DNA from 2 places in the Variovorax sp. V93 genome. Region 1 is predicted to be linked to the other one. Evidence: predicted binding sites of a transcription regulator. Region 1 holds the regulator's gene; the other holds the start of a gene.
What was found. The regulator LexA, encoded in region 1, represses DNA repair genes until DNA is damaged. The targets are predictions, from matches to a motif close to ACTGTATNNNNATACAGT.

Region 2: the regulator LexA is predicted to act here: its motif matches at 4,387-4,404, upstream of ACAM54_RS08930 (PA0069 family radical SAM protein).

The regions. Positions count from the first base shown of each region.
Region 1 is NZ_AP028669.1:2,912,172-2,919,411, reverse strand. It holds gene ACAM54_RS13895 (oxepin-CoA hydrolase, alternative type) at 1-780, opposite strand; gene ACAM54_RS13890 (3-hydroxyacyl-CoA dehydrogenase) at 816-2,336, opposite strand; gene ACAM54_RS13885 (MFS transporter) at 2,470-3,627, opposite strand; gene ACAM54_RS13880 (D-2-hydroxyacid dehydrogenase family protein) at 3,682-4,689, opposite strand; gene ACAM54_RS13875 (hypothetical protein) at 4,780-5,148, opposite strand; gene lexA (transcriptional repressor LexA) at 5,288-5,971, opposite strand; gene ACAM54_RS13865 (asparaginase) at 6,045-7,034, shown strand; gene adk (adenylate kinase) at 7,062-7,240, opposite strand, start outside.
Region 2 is NZ_AP028669.1:1,884,098-1,891,337, forward strand. It holds gene ACAM54_RS08895 (Rieske 2Fe-2S domain-containing protein) at 1-220, shown strand, start outside; gene ACAM54_RS08900 (DOPA 4,5-dioxygenase family protein) at 217-564, opposite strand; gene ACAM54_RS08905 (DUF4166 domain-containing protein) at 572-1,192, opposite strand; gene ACAM54_RS08910 (SRPBCC domain-containing protein) at 1,189-2,226, opposite strand; gene ACAM54_RS08915 (methyltransferase domain-containing protein) at 2,223-3,200, opposite strand; gene ACAM54_RS08920 (thiol-disulfide oxidoreductase DCC family protein) at 3,221-3,646, opposite strand; gene ACAM54_RS08925 (MarR family transcriptional regulator) at 3,705-4,307, opposite strand; gene ACAM54_RS08930 (PA0069 family radical SAM protein) at 4,425-5,519, shown strand; gene ACAM54_RS08935 (gluconokinase) at 5,636-6,142, shown strand; gene gnd (decarboxylating NADP(+)-dependent phosphogluconate dehydrogenase) at 6,153-7,240, opposite strand, start outside.

The DNA.
Region 1 (7,240 bases):
CTACTCGTAGTGCGGTGGTTTCTTCTCGATGAACGCGGCAATGCCGATGCCCGCATTCGGGTGGTGCAGGTTGCGCACGAAGTGGTCGCGCTCCTGCGAGAGCTGCGACGCAAAGGTGGCGCCGGGCGCTTCGCTGAGCAGTTCCTTGATGCTGGCCAGCGAATTGGGCGCACGCTCATTGAGCCGGGCCGCCAGCGCCAGGGCGCTCGCAAGCGCCTGGCCGTGCTCGCTCAGTTCATTGACCAGCCCGAGCGCATGCAGCCGCGGCGCGCCGATGCGCTCGCCGCACATCAGCCACTCGCTGGCGAGTTGGCGCGGCAATGCACGGCCCAGCTGCCAGCTCAGGCCGCCATCGGGCGAGAGCGCCACGTTGCTGTAGGACGCTGCAAAGATCGCGTCGCGCGCGGCCACCACGAAATCGCAGGCCAGGGCCAGCGAGAAACCGGCGCCTGCAGCCGCGCCTTCCACCGCTGCGATGATGGGCTTGGGAAAGGCGCGGATCGAGTCGATCCAGTTGTGCAGCCCTTCGATGCTTTCGGCCTGCACGGAAGGATCGCGCTGCCGGTTGTCGGACAGCCGCTGCAGCGAACCGCCGGCGCAGAACCATGCGCCTTCGCCCACGATGACGACGCTGCGGATTTCGTCGCTGCTCTCGGCGCCGTTGAGCGCCTCGATGCCGGCGGCGTAGATCTCGGGGCCCAGTGCGTTGCGCTGGGTCGGGTTGGCGATCGTCAGCACCATGGTGCGTCCCTCGCTGGTGCTCTTCAGTTCGGCGGTCATCGCTGTGATGCTTTCGTTTTTTGGTGTTTGTCTGCTTATTCTTCTTCGTGCAGCAGGCTCAGGCCGATCGCGCCGCGGCGGCGCAGCCACGGGCTCGGGCGATAGCGCGGATCGCCGTAGACGGTCTGCAGGTTGAACAGCACTTCGAGCATGTTGGTCGGGCCGTACAGGTTGCCCATGGCCAGCGGGCCGCGCGGATAGCCCAGGCCCAGCTGCACCGCGGTTTCGAGGTCGGCCGGCGAACAGACGCGCTGCTGGCACATGTCCGCGGCAATGTTCACGATGGTGCCGATCACGCGCTGCGTCACGAAGCCGCCGCTGTCGCGGATCACGCTCACGGCCTTGCCATCGCGCGCGAAGAGCGCGTGCGCCGCATCGCGGATGTCGCGCCGCGTGGCGGGGTTGGTGGCGAGCACGCGGCGCTTGGTGGCGGCATCGTCGATCAGCATGTCGATGCCCATGGTGCGCGTGGCGTCCAGGCGCTCTACCGCGGCTACCGTGGTCACGTCGAAGCCCAGCGGCGCCACCAGGATCAGCGACGTGGGCGCCGCCGTGGCGCCGCTGTCGATCTGGGCGCCCAGCGCGTTCACCAGCCGCAACAGCTCGGCCCGCCGCGCGGCGCGGGGCGAGACCCAGACCGAGGGCATTGCCGCCACCACCGGCGGCGCCGGCTCGGCGGGCTGCTGCATCACGCCGTCGTTGTAGCGGTAGAAGCCCTCATTGGTCTTGCGCCCCAGCACGCCGGCCGCAAGCCGCTGGGCGGTGATCACGCTGGGACGGAAGCGCGGCTCCTCGTAGTACTGGTGGTAGATCGACTCCATCACCGGATGCGACACGTCGAGCGCGGTCAGGTCCATCAGCTCGAAGGGGCCCAGGCGAAAGCCCGCCTGCTCCTTCAGGATGCGGTCGATGGTGGCGAAATCGGCCACGCCTTCGCCGGCGATGCGCAGCGCTTCCGTGCCATAGCCGCGGCCCGCGTGGTTGACGATGAAACCCGGCGTGTCCTGCGCCTGCACGGCGCTGTGGCCCATCTGCACCGCATAGCCTGCGAGCTGCTTGCAGACCTCGGCCGAAGTCTTGAAGCCGGCCACCACCTCGACCACTTTCATCAGCGGCACCGGGTTGAAGAAGTGAAAGCCCGCCACGCGCTCCGGATGCGCGAGCCCGGCCGCGATGGCCGTGACCGACAGCGACGAGGTGTTGGTGGCCAGCGTGGCCGTGGGTGCGATCACTGTTTCGAGCTCGCGGAACAGCTTGCGCTTGACCTCGAGATCTTCGACCACCGCTTCGATCACCAGGTCGCACTGGGCCAGCGCCCCGACCGAGTCGACCGCCTTCACGCGCGCGATCTGCGCATCGCGCGCCGCGGCGTCGATCTTGCCCTTCTCGTGCAGCTTGTTCCATTGGGCCATGAGGGCTTCGCGTCCGCGCTCGGCGGCACCTGCAAAACTGTCGAGCAGCAGCACTTCGCTGCCTGCCTGGGCCGCGATCTGTGCGATGCCTCGGCCCATGGCGCCGGCGCCGACGACGCCGATCCGGGTGTAGTTGACTGTCATTGGAAAAAAGATCTTCGCTGGTTGGTGGGCGTCCGGGTCCGCTTGCAGGCACCGGGCCCGGAGTTTTGCGCAGCCTTCGATTTTGCAGCCATCGGCCGCCGGGCCATGCCGGGTTTTACGCGGGGCCGCGCTGTCAGGCCGGCCGGCGGCTGCGGTCGATGGCCACACTCAGGCCGATGGCCGCGAGCAGCAGGGCAAAACCAGCCCAGTTCATCCATGCCACCGCGTCGTTGGCAAGCAGCCATCCACCCAGGCCGGCGCCCACCGCCTGGCCGACATAGATGCCGGAACTGTTCAGCGCCACCGAGCCCGGCGCGAGCGCGGGGGCCAGGCTGACCAGCCTTGCCTGCTGCGCCGAATTGGTCGCGAAGCAGCCCAGGCCCCAGGGCACGAGCACCGCCGCCAGCCACGGCAGCGTGCCGGCCCATGGCCACAGGAAGAGGCTCAGCGCAATCAGCGAACTCGTCAGGAGCACCATGCGGCCCGCGCCCACGCGGTCGATGAACCGGCTCACGAGCATGTTGCCCGCGAGGCCGAATACGCCGAACAGCGCCCACATCAGGCTCAGCATGGTGGGATCTGCGCCGAAGTCCCGCTTCAGGATCGGCCCGAAATAGCTGAACAGCACGAACTGGCCGGCGCCCTGCAGCGCCGTGACCGAGACGATGCCCATCAGCACCGGGCTGCGCAGCACGCGCGCCCAGGCGGCTGCCGTCAGCGCCGCGGGGCGAATCCCCTGCGGCAGGGTCAGCCAGACCGATGCCGCGCTCGCGACGCTGAGCAGCGCAATCGCACCGAAGGCCATGCGCCAGCCGAAATGGCCGCCCACCAGCGCACCGATGGGCAGGCCGAGCACCGAGGCCAGCGACCAGCCCAGAAAGACGAAGGTCACGGCGCGGCCGCGATGCTCCGGCGGCACCAGCATGCCGGCGCAGGCCGCGGCCTGGGGCGTGAAGATCGCAGGCGCCACCACCGTGAGCATGCGCACCGGCAGCAGGGCGCCGAAGCTCGGCATCAGGGCCGCAATGGCATGCCCGGCCGCGTACCAGAGCAGGGTGAGGGCGAGCAGCTGGCGGCGGTCCCAGCCTGCGACCGCCGCCGCGAGCAGCGGCGCGCCCAGGCACATCACGACCGCAGCAACCGTGATCAGCTGACCCGCGGTCGCCACCGAGACAGACAGCGACGCGCTGATTTCGTTGAGCGTGCCCGGCACCACCATCACGCCCGTGCCGATCACGAAATTGCCGGCCAGCAAGGCCCACAGTGCGCCGCGCGGCGCGGGGCGGCTCACTGAAGAACCTTCGGCTGCGGTATCCGCCCTGAGGCGGCCCGGCGGCTCATGGAATCACCGGCGAACCTGCAGCGCGCCGGGGTTCACGATGTTGGTGGGGTTGCCCTTGATGAAGCTCACGACATTGTCGAAAGCCTGGCCGAAGTAGCTTTCGTAGCTGTCCTGCTCGACATAGCCGATGTGCGGCGTGCAGATGCAGTTCTCCAGCCGCAGCAGCGCATGGCCCTGCAGCGGCGGCTCGCTCTCGAACACGTCGACCGCCGCCAGTCCGGGCCGGCCGCGGTTGAGCGCAGCGAGGAGTGCATCGGCCTCGACCAGTTCGGCGCGCGAGGTGTTGACGAAGAGCGCCGTCGGCTTCATGCGCGAAAGGTCTTCGAGCTTGACCAGGCCGTTGGTTTCCTCGTTGAGCCGCAGATGCACCGACAGCACGTCGGCCGCGGCGAAGAACTCGTGGCGGTTCTGCGCCACCTGGAAGCCGTCGGACCGCGCCTTGGCGCAGCTTGCCTCGCGCCCCCAGATCACCACCTGCATGCCGAAGGCCTGCCCGTAGCGCGCCACCAGCTGGCCGATGCGGCCGTAGCCCCAGATGCAGAGCGTCTTGCCCTTGAGCACCGAGCCCAGCCCGAAATTGGGCGGCATGGAGGCCGACTTGAGCCCCGACTGCTGCCAGGCTCCGTGCTTGAGGTTGCTGATGTACTGCGGCAGGCGGCGCATGGCCGCCATGATCAGCGCCCAGGTCAGCTCGGCAGGCGCCTGGGGCGAGCCGGTGCCCTCGGCCACCGCCACGCCGCGCTCCGTGCAGGCCGTGACGTCGATATGGCCGCCGACGCGCCCGGTCTGCGAAATGAGCTTGAGCTTGGGGAGCTTTTCGATCAGCTGGCGGGAGATCTGGGTGCGCTCGCGGATCAGCACGATCACGTCGGCATCCTTCAGCCTGACCGAAAGCTGCCCGATGCCCTTGACCGTGTTGGTGTAGACCTTGGCTGCGTACGCGTCCAGCTTGGCGGCGCAGCGCAGCTTGCGCACGGCGTCCTGGTAATCGTCGAGGATCACAATGTTCATGGCGTGCCATTGTGCCTCGCAGCATTGGCATGACGCGCGTGTGAACGTTTGGATACCCACCCCGGGCAGTGGTCACCGGGGTGCACGGGTTCAGTGCAACTGGGTGGAGCGGGGCGCGGGGCTGATGGTTTCCATCGCCTCGAGTGCCGCCAGCCGGTCGAGCTCGGCGCAGACGTCGGCCATGCGGCCCGAAATCACCATGCGGTTGGTGTTGCGTCTTTCGCCCTGCGGGCCGTCGACCACGCGGATGACGCGCAGCGGCCGCACGGGCGCCGGCGCCGCCTTGGGGGTTGCCGCGTGGTCGCGGGCCGCGCAGGCCGGCCGGACTGCGACGTAGCGCAACCCGGCGGAGCTGCTGCCGGTGTCGCGCCGCGCCGGGCGGCGTGCCGGCAGCAGCCGGCTTGCAAGCGATTGCAGCGGCATCCACAAATCAGCGATGGCGAGGAGGGCGATTCCCATGTGAACTCCAAAAAAGTCTGAGGTTGAACACAGGCAGGATTTCTTTGAATGGACGCAACAGGGTGATGGCGACAAAGCGCCATACGCCCGCCACCTGTTGCGGCCGGATGGGTTGCTGCTTTCGGCAGGCCGCGAAGGGCTACATCAGCATGGTGTTGCGGATCAGGCCCACCGCCAGGCCTTCGATCTCGAAGGGCTCGCCGGGCTGGACCACGATGGTCGGGTAGTCAGGGTTTTCAGCATGCAGCTCGATGACCTGCTTGTTGCGCTTGAGGCGCTTGACCGTGACTTCGTCGCCCAGGCGCGCCACCACGATCTGGCCGTTGCGCGCTTCCTTGGTGGCCTGGACCGCGAGCAGGTCGCCGTCCATGATGCCGGCGTCGCGCATGGACATGCCGCGCACCTTGAGCAGGTAGTCGGGCTGGCGCTGGAACAGCGTGTTCTCGACGTAATAGGTCTGGTCGACGTGTTCCTGCGCGAGGATGGGCGAGCCCGCCGCCACGCGGCCGATCAGAGGCAGCGCGAGCTGCGACATGCCGGGCAGCGAGAGGGAGAATTGGCCGCCTTCGCGGTGGCGCGTCTCATTGAGCGAGCGCAGCGCGTCGCCCTTGAGCCGGATGCCGCGCGAAGTGCCGCTGACAAGTTCGATCACGCCCTTGCGGGCCAGCGCCTGCAGGTGTTCCTCGGCGGCATTGGCCGACTTGAAACCCAGCTCATTGGCGATTTCGGCCCGCGTGGGCGGCGCGCCGGTACGGGCAATGGCGCTCTGGATCAAGTCCAGGATCTGCTGCTGGCGGGCGGTAAGCTTCACGGCGAACTGCATATGTGGTTCCTTGCGGCACTGGCTGAATATCCAGTACCTGTATTTTTAACCAGTTTTTAAAAGTTGGCAACCCATGGTTAATTCCCCTTCCTCCGGCCTGCGGCGCATCGTGGTCCTGGGCACCGGCGGCACCATTGCAGGCCGGGCCGCGAGCGGCGCCGACAACATTGGCTACACCGCTGGAGAGGTGGGCGTGGCGGACCTGCTCGGCGGCATCGATGCGCCCGCAGGCGTGGCGCTCGTGGCGGAGCAGGTGGCGCAGCTCGACAGCAAGGACATGGCTTTCGACGTCTGGCTGCAGCTCGCCACGCGCTGCACGTTCTGGCTGGCCGAAGCCGACGTGGCGGGCGTGGTGATCACGCACGGCACCGACACCATCGAGGAAACGGCTTACTTCCTTCAGGCGGTGCTTGCGCCCGGCAAGCCCGTGGTACTGACCTGCGCCATGCGCCCGGCCAGCTCGCTCTCGCCCGACGGTCCGCAGAACCTGCGCGATGCGATCGCCGTCGCGGCCACACCGGCGGCGCACGGCGTGGCGGTGGTCTGCGCGGGTGCCATCCACGGCGCGCTCGATGTGCAGAAGGTGCACACCTACCGCCCGGACGCGTTTTCATCGGGCGATGCCGGGCCGATCGGCTATGTGGAAGAGGGCGCGGTGCGGCGCCTGCGCGACTGGCCGCAGGTGGTGGGCGGGGCCGCGAAGCTTCCTGAAGCGAAGGCAGGGGCGGAGGTGCGCTGGCCGCGCGTGGAGATCGTCACCAGCCATGCGGGCGCAAGCGGCGCGCTCGTCGACCTGCTGCTGCAGGAGCGCGCATCGGGCGCTGCCGAACCGATCCGCGGACTGGTCGTGGCCGCGACCGGCAATGGCACGGTGCACCATGCGCTCGAGGCGGCGGCGCTGCGGGCGCAGGCCGCGGGCGTGGCAGTGCTGCGTGCCACCCGTTGCGCGAACGGACGCATCCTGCCCAAGCCCGGCGATCCGCTGCGGGACGCCGGTGCGCTCACGCCCGTCAAGGCGCGCATCGCGCTGATGCTGGAACTGATGGAAACGGCGGCCGCCTGAGCGGCGGCCGCGGGCAGCCGAGGAGGCTCAGCTGCTGAGGGCCGCGAGTGCGCGCTGCTTGATCTCTTCGACGCTGCCCACGCCCTGGATCGCGCGGTACTTCGGCGCCGAAGCCGGATCGGCCTTGGCCCAGGCCGAGTAGTAGTCGACCAGCGGACGCGTCTGCTGGCTGTAGACCTCGAGCCGCTTGCGCACGGTTTCTTCCT
Region 2 (7,240 bases), 1.0 Mb from region 1:
CCTGCGGCTGCCTTCGGCCTGCCGCGACGAGATGCTCCACGGCCTGCCGCGCGCGCAGCTTGCCGCCCATCCGCTGCTGGGCCCCTACCTGAAGGATTTCTTCGGCCAGGCCGGACAGCCCGAGCATGTGCGCGCGGCCTACGAACGCGCGATCGGCCAGAAGGTGGAAGGCGCGAAATTCTTCAAGGTGCACGGCAGCGCCGCGGAGCAGTCGAGTTAGCGCCGGAACATCCGCAGGTCGAGTGGGCTTTCCTCGCCGAGCCACATGGCATGCGCCGTGTGGTCGGCGAAGTCGTCGCCCGTGACGCCGTGCACGAAGATGTCGAGGCCGTTGCGGTGCGTCTCGAGCCATTCGATCACCTGGTCGAACTCGGCCGCGTCGAAGGCCAACTGGCAGCTCCAGTGCGTGTGGGGGCCCACCAGCCGCTCGTGCACCCGGCCGACCACCACCATCAGTTCGCGGCCCGCCTCTTCGCACAGCTGCCTGGCCTGCGCCACCGTGGCGGGGCCGAAGTAGACGTGGGCGTGGTATTGCGGATAGAGGTTTTCGGGGCGGCGCGGCATGGTCCGGTCATTGTGGACCCAACCGGAAGCGCCCGCTGTAGCGGAACACGTCGCCGAACCAGCGGTGGCGCAGCACCATCCTCATGGTGAAGCGGTCGGCATCGTGCGGGTCGGGCCGTTCCTCGACATAGGCGGTGCCCAGCAGCAGGCCGAGCGGCAGCGGCAGGTGCAGCCTGCCAAGGCGCCAGATGTAACCGAGGTCGCGGAACACCAGCGCGCCTTCTTCCGCGCTCACGGCCAGGCGCATGCCGACGCCGAAGCGCACGTACTCGATCACCTCGCCGCCGCCCTTGGCCGCCTGCGCCATGTGCGAGCGGAAGTGGAACGGCGCGCGGCCCTCGAAGCTGAAGATGCGGTCCCAGTACAGCCGCGCGTCGCCGGGCCGGCAGCGGTAGTGCACCTCGATCGGCACGCCGGTGCCGGTGTAGGGAACGAGGGCGCCGAACAGGCGGCCGAAGGGCATCAGCAGGCGCGCCCACGGCGCATGGTGCACTTCGTCCATCGTGCCGCGCACGCACACGTGGGCGTTCGAGAACGGTGCCATCGTGTAGTGCCGGCGGATCACGTCGCCGAGCTGCTCCCAGCCAGGGCCGAGCACCTGCTGGAAGACGGGGCGCGTGTCCTTCATGCGGCCGCCGCGGTGGTTTCGCTGCGCGCCCTGTAGAAGCGCAGGATGTGCTCGGAGAAGTCGCCCAGCAGGAACTGCGCCACGCGGTCGGCATACCAGTTGAAGCGCGTGCTCACGCGCCAGGAAACATCGATGCGAAGCTCCGTGCCGCCTTCGCGCGGCGTGAGCGTGTAGGCCGAATCGCGCAGGTCGAAATAGTGGCCGCCGATCACCACGTGGTCGTCCAGCGCGCCGGCGGGAAAGGAGTCGGGCGAGAAGCGGTAGCGCCACTTCACGCGCTGCAGCGGCTGCCACTCGGTGATGATTTCGTCGAAGTGCACGTCCTTTTGCCATTGCACCTTGCGCACGCGGCCCTCGGGCGTGTCCTGGGTCACGCCCGCCACCGGCATCGGCACGCCGATGCGGTAGGCCCAGGCATCGCCGACTTCGTTCGGGCGGATGTCCTGCGCATCGTTGAGCTCATGCCACACGCGCTCGGCGGGTGCGGCAATGAAGAGGGTGCGCGAAGTGCTCGAGATCCGTTCGGGGTTGGGCCATTGTGGCTCGATGGCGCCGAACAACAGCGGCAGCAGGGCGAAGCTGTAGAGCGCCGGCCTGGGCCAGTTCGTGATGCGGCAGACAATGCCCATCGCAAGCCCGCCGAGGCTGCCCATGACGCCGAAGAGGGGAACGATCACCACCGCGCAGACTATCCCTTCGATGAAGACCAGCAGCGTGCCCACGACGAACAGCGCGGTCGAGACCCACGGTGCCCAGATGTAGTAGCCCCAGCTGCGCCGCTCGATGCGCTCGGCCATGTAGACCGTGACCGCGCCGCACACGGCGGGGGCGAGGTAGATGAACGAACCCAGCATGGCCGAGAAGCGCTGGCCCGGCAGGCCGCTGAAGGCAATGCGCAGCACCAGCGCGGCGGCCGCGCCGACCAGCAGTGGCCAGAACCACGCGAAGGGAATGGGGTGCCTGGGCATGTCGCGCACCTGCACGTCGGTGGGCGGAGGCTCGGGGGGCGTGGTTTGGCCGGGTTCGGTGCTCATGAAAATTGCTTCTCCTCGCTGCGCCTGGCCGTCACCATGCAGTAGTCGAAATCGCGCCAGAAAAGGCCCAGCACCAGCGCGCAGTAGCTGGCCACGATGTGCTTGCGGCGCCAGGGGCTGAGCCGCCCGCGCGCCTTCCAGAGTTCGGCCAGCGCGAAGCGCGTGGCAAGCACCGGGATGTGCAGCGCGCTGGGCGCCACGCGCCAGCGCAGCGACTGCACCTCGATGTCTTCGAAGCCGTGGTCGCGCAGGGCGGCGACGAAATCGTCCCGCACGGCCAGCGTGGGCACGGCCCAGCTGTCGGCCCACAGGCGGTGCAGCCAGCCGGCGCTGCGGCCGGGCTTGTCGCGCAGCAGGAAGCCGTCGATCACCGCGAGCCGCGCGCCGGGCTTCAGCAGGCGGGCCGCCTCGCGCACGAAATCGGCCTTGGCCGTGCCAGTCGCGTAGCAGGCGCTTTCCACGGCCCAGGCGCCGTCGGCCTGTGCGGCGGGCAGGCCGGTGCGGGTGTAGTCGGCTTCGATGTGCGCCACGCGGTCGGCCACGCCAGCGCCGGCATCGAGCCGCAGGGCGATGCTGTTCTGCACCGCCACGTTGGTGACCGTGACGGCAAACAGCGCCGGATCGTCGCCCACCAGCGTGCGCGCGGTGGCGCCGGCGCCGCAGCCAAGGTCCACCACGCAGCGGCGCTGCGCGCCTTCCTGCGCTGGCGGCCGGGGCTCGTCGAGCTTCAGCGCGCGGCCGACGGCGCGGTTCATTTCCACCAGCATGCCTTCGCGCCGCAGCGGATTCAGCCCGAGCCGCCAGAAGCCGAAGTGCATGTTGTAGCTGGGGCTCCATGCACGGTAGTCGTCGGCCACCTCGGTGAAATAGTCCTGCGTGTCGGCCTTGGTGATGGAGGCTTCGGGCGCCGCGGAGGTTCGAGGCGCGGTCCGGGCGCCGGAGGGAGGGAAATCGGGCTGGAAGACGTTGGTCACGAGAGCTCCTTTTCTTTTTTTCAGATCCGGCAATTGCCGCCGGCGCAGGTGCGGGACGACCGCGCGGCCTTGCCCGCGAGCAGGGCCACCAGCCAGCGCGGCAGCCGGTAGCGGTTGCGCGCAAGCACCGCATAGGCGCGGTCGGCCAGCGGCGCGAGCAGCGGCAGGTCGAGCAGGAAGCTGCCGCTCGGCAGCCCGACGGCGTCGCGGCAGGCGCGGATGGCGGAAACGCCCACGAACACCTGCCCCGCTGCGTCGACCGCGTGGATGGCGGCCATCAGCGCTGCGCGTGGGGCCGGGCCGGCGCCGAAGCCGGCGGGCGAGCAGTCCACGAGGTTCAGGCGGGCCATGGTGTCGCGCGCCTTCATTGCGTTCATTTCTGCCGTGCACAAAGCACAGGTGGCATCGAAATAGACGGTCAGCGGATAGGTGGCAACGGCGGGCATAAGGTTTGTTTTCGTTGTTTCTGTCAAAACAGAAATTAAGAAGCAAAAAAAGAGCGGCTCAGATCATCGGCAGGCTGGCATGGTGGGCATCGGAATCGTCGTCCTTGCCGGGGGCCGCGGTAGTTGCCGCCGGCGCCGCATCGCCGCGAACGAACTTCTGCACGCTGGCCCCGAGCGTCAGCACCTTGTCGAGCGTGCCGGGCGAGAGCCGCAGCATTTCGTCGGCCCAGGTGGCGAGTTTGCTCATCAGGTCCATGGTGGAGCGGATGCGGTCCTGCGCATCGGCGGGCTCCTTCTGGAAGTCGGGGCTCGCGACGATCTCGCGCAGCACGCGGATGGTCGGGTCGAACTCGCGCTCCTTGCGCTCGCGTACCACGGTGCGGAACAGCTCCCAGACGTCGACGCTGGTTTCGAAATAGTCGCGCCGGTCGCCCAGGATGTGCGTCACGCGCACCAGGTTCCACGCCTGCAGTTCCTTCAGGCTGTTGCTCACGTTGGAGCGGGCCACGCCCAGCGTGTCGGAGAGCTCTTCCGCATGCATGGGCCTGCCGCGCGCGAACAGCAGCGCATGGATCTGCGAGACCGTGCGGTTGACGCCCCACATGGAGCCCATTTCTCCCCAGTGGAGAACGAACTTGCGTTGGATGTCGGTGAGTTCCATGCGTTGGAGTCTAGGATTTTATAAATTTCTGTCAAGAGAGAAACTCAAAATCAGCTTGATCCCGGAAAAGCTTTAGAATACTGTGTAAACATACAGTATTCGAGAGAAAGGACCTGCATGCCCGCCGCCCGGATCCCCATCCACGCCATCAAGGGCCGCGGCGCGGCCACGCGCCTGGCGCACCGCTTTTCGCGCGACGAGCGCAATGCCTTCGACGATGGCTGGGGCACGCTCGAAGAAGGCGCGGCCGAAGCCGAGGAACTGCTGCCGCTCGCCACCGAAGTGCGCTTCGAGGACGTGAAATCGGTGCTCAACGAAAACGACTCGCCCGATATTTCCTTCGACCGCTCGCTCAACCCGTACCGCGGCTGCGAGCACGGCTGCATCTACTGCTTTGCGCGGCCCACGCACAGCTACCTCAATCTCTCGCCGGGGCTCGACTTCGAAACCAAACTCATCGCCAAGCGCAACATCGTCGAGGTGCTGCGTGCCGAACTCGGCCGCAGGAGCTACCGCCCCAGCCACATTGCGATCGGCACCGCCACCGACTGCTACCAGCCCATCGAACGCGAACTGCGGCTCACCCGCTCGGTGATCGAGCTGCTGAAGGAAACGCACCATCCGTTCGCGCTGGTCACGAAATCGAGCGCGGTGGAGCGCGACCTCGACCTCATCGCGCCCATGGCCGCCGAGCACCTGGCCGCGGTGTACATCACCGTGACCACGCTCGACGGCGAGCTGGCCCGCAAGCTGGAGCCGCGCGCTGCCGCGCCGCACCGGCGGCTGCGCACCATCCGCACGCTGGCCGAGGCGGGCGTGCCGGTGGGCGTGAGCGTGGCGCCGCAGATTCCCTTCGTCAACGAAGACATGGAACAGGTGCTCGAAGCCGCCTGGGACGCCGGTGCGCGCAACGCCTTCTACACGGTGATCCGGCTGCCCTGGGAAGTGGCACCGCTCTTCAAGCAATGGCTCGAACTGCACTACCCGCAGCGCGCGGACCGCATCATGGCGCGCATCCACGAGATGCGCGGCGGCAAGGACTACGACGCCGACTTTGCCACCCGCATGAAGGGCTCCGGCCTCTGGGCCGACCTGATCCGCCAGCGCTTCGAAAAGGCGGCGAACCGCATCGGCTTCAACCGCGAGCGCATTGCGCTCGATCTCGGCGCGTTCCGGCCGCCTGGCGCAGCGGGGCAGGGCAGCCTGTTCTAAGGGCGGCCGCGGCGGTGGTCCTGTTCCGGCGAAAAAGCGCTGCATCATGAGGAAGTGGATTCAAGTTCCACTGAAGCGCGGAGAATATCTCCGCGGTCTCACCAGGAAGGGTATGTATGAACGGGCCATGGCTGGTCGTGATGGGTGTTTCGGGCTGCGGCAAATCGAGCCTCGGGGCCGCGCTGGCGGTGGGCTTCGGGCTGCCGCTGATCGAGGGCGACGACTACCACCCGCCGGCCAACGTCGAGAAGATGAGCCGAGGCATCGCGCTGACCGATGCGGACCGCGCCGGCTGGCTCGCGACGCTGGGGCAGAAGCTGGCGGCTGCGCCGCAGGGGGCGGTGCTGACCTGCTCCGCGCTCAAACGCAGCTACCGGGAGCAGTTGCGCGCGGCCGTGCCGGGCCTGCGCTTCGTGTTCATGGAGATCGAGCGCGCCGAAGCCGAGCGCCGCGTGGCCGCACGGGCGGGTGCAGGCGAGCACACGTTTCCCGCAAGCCTGGTGGCCAACCAGTTCGCGACGCTGGAGTCGCCGGTCGGCGAGCCGGGCGTGCTCGCGGTGGACGCAACCGAGCCGCTGGGGGGGCTGGTCGGGCAGGTGAAGGCCTGGTTGCCCGCGGGCTGATTTGCAGGGATCAGCCGATGACTTCCGGCCAGTTGGTATGGAAGAACTCGCCGGCCGGCTTGTCCACGCGCTCGTAGGTGTGGGCCCCGAAGAAGTCGCGCTGCGCCTGCAGCAGGTTCGCGGGCAGCCGCTCGGTGCGGTAGCTGTCGTAGTAGGCGAGCGAGGCGCTGAACGCCGGCACCGGAATGCCGTTGCCCACCGCCAGCGCCACCACCTCCCGCCAGTTCTGTTGCGTGCGGTTGAGCAGGTCCTTGAAGAAGGGGTCGAGCATCAGGTTGCCCAGTGACGGATCGCTGCGGTAGGCGTCGGTGATGCGGTTCAGAAAGCGCGCGCGGATGATGCAGCCGCCGCGCCAGATCGCTGCGATGCGGCCCAGGTCGAGCTTCCACGCCTTCTTCTCGCCCATGGTCTGGATCAGGTCGAAGCCCTGCGTGTAGCTGACCACCTTCGAGGCATAAAGCGCGTCGTGCACCTTGGCCACCAGCGCCTTCTTGTCGAGCGACAGTGCGATCTTCGGCCCCTGCAGCAGCTTGCTGGCCACCACGCGCGCCTTCTTTTGCGACGACAGCACGCGCGCCTCGACCGCGGCATTGATGGTGCTGATGACCACCGCGTTCTCGGCCGCGTTGACCAGCGTCCACTGGCCCGTACCCTTCTGGCCGGCCTTGTCGAGAATGAGCTCGACGATCGGCTGGCCGGTCTCCGGGTCCTTCTGTTCGAGGGCCTTGGCGGTGATCTGGATCAGGTAGCTCTGCAGCTCGCCCTCGTTCCATTCGCTGAAGACCGCCGCCATCTCGTCGGTGCTGAAGCCGGCCGCCTTGAACAGGCTGTAGGCCTCGCAGATCAGCTGCATGTCGCCGTACTCGATGCCGTTGTGCACCATCTTCACGTAGTGGCCCGCGCCGCCGGGGCCGATGTGGATCACGCAGGGCTCGCCGTCCACCTTGGCTGCGATGCTCTCGAAGATCGGCTTCATCACTTCCCAGGTGGAGAGCGGCCCGCCCGGCATGATCGACGGGCCCTTGCGCGCGCCTTCCTCGCCGCCCGACACGCCCGCGCCGATGAAGCGCAGGCCCTTGGTCTGGAGATACGCGTCGC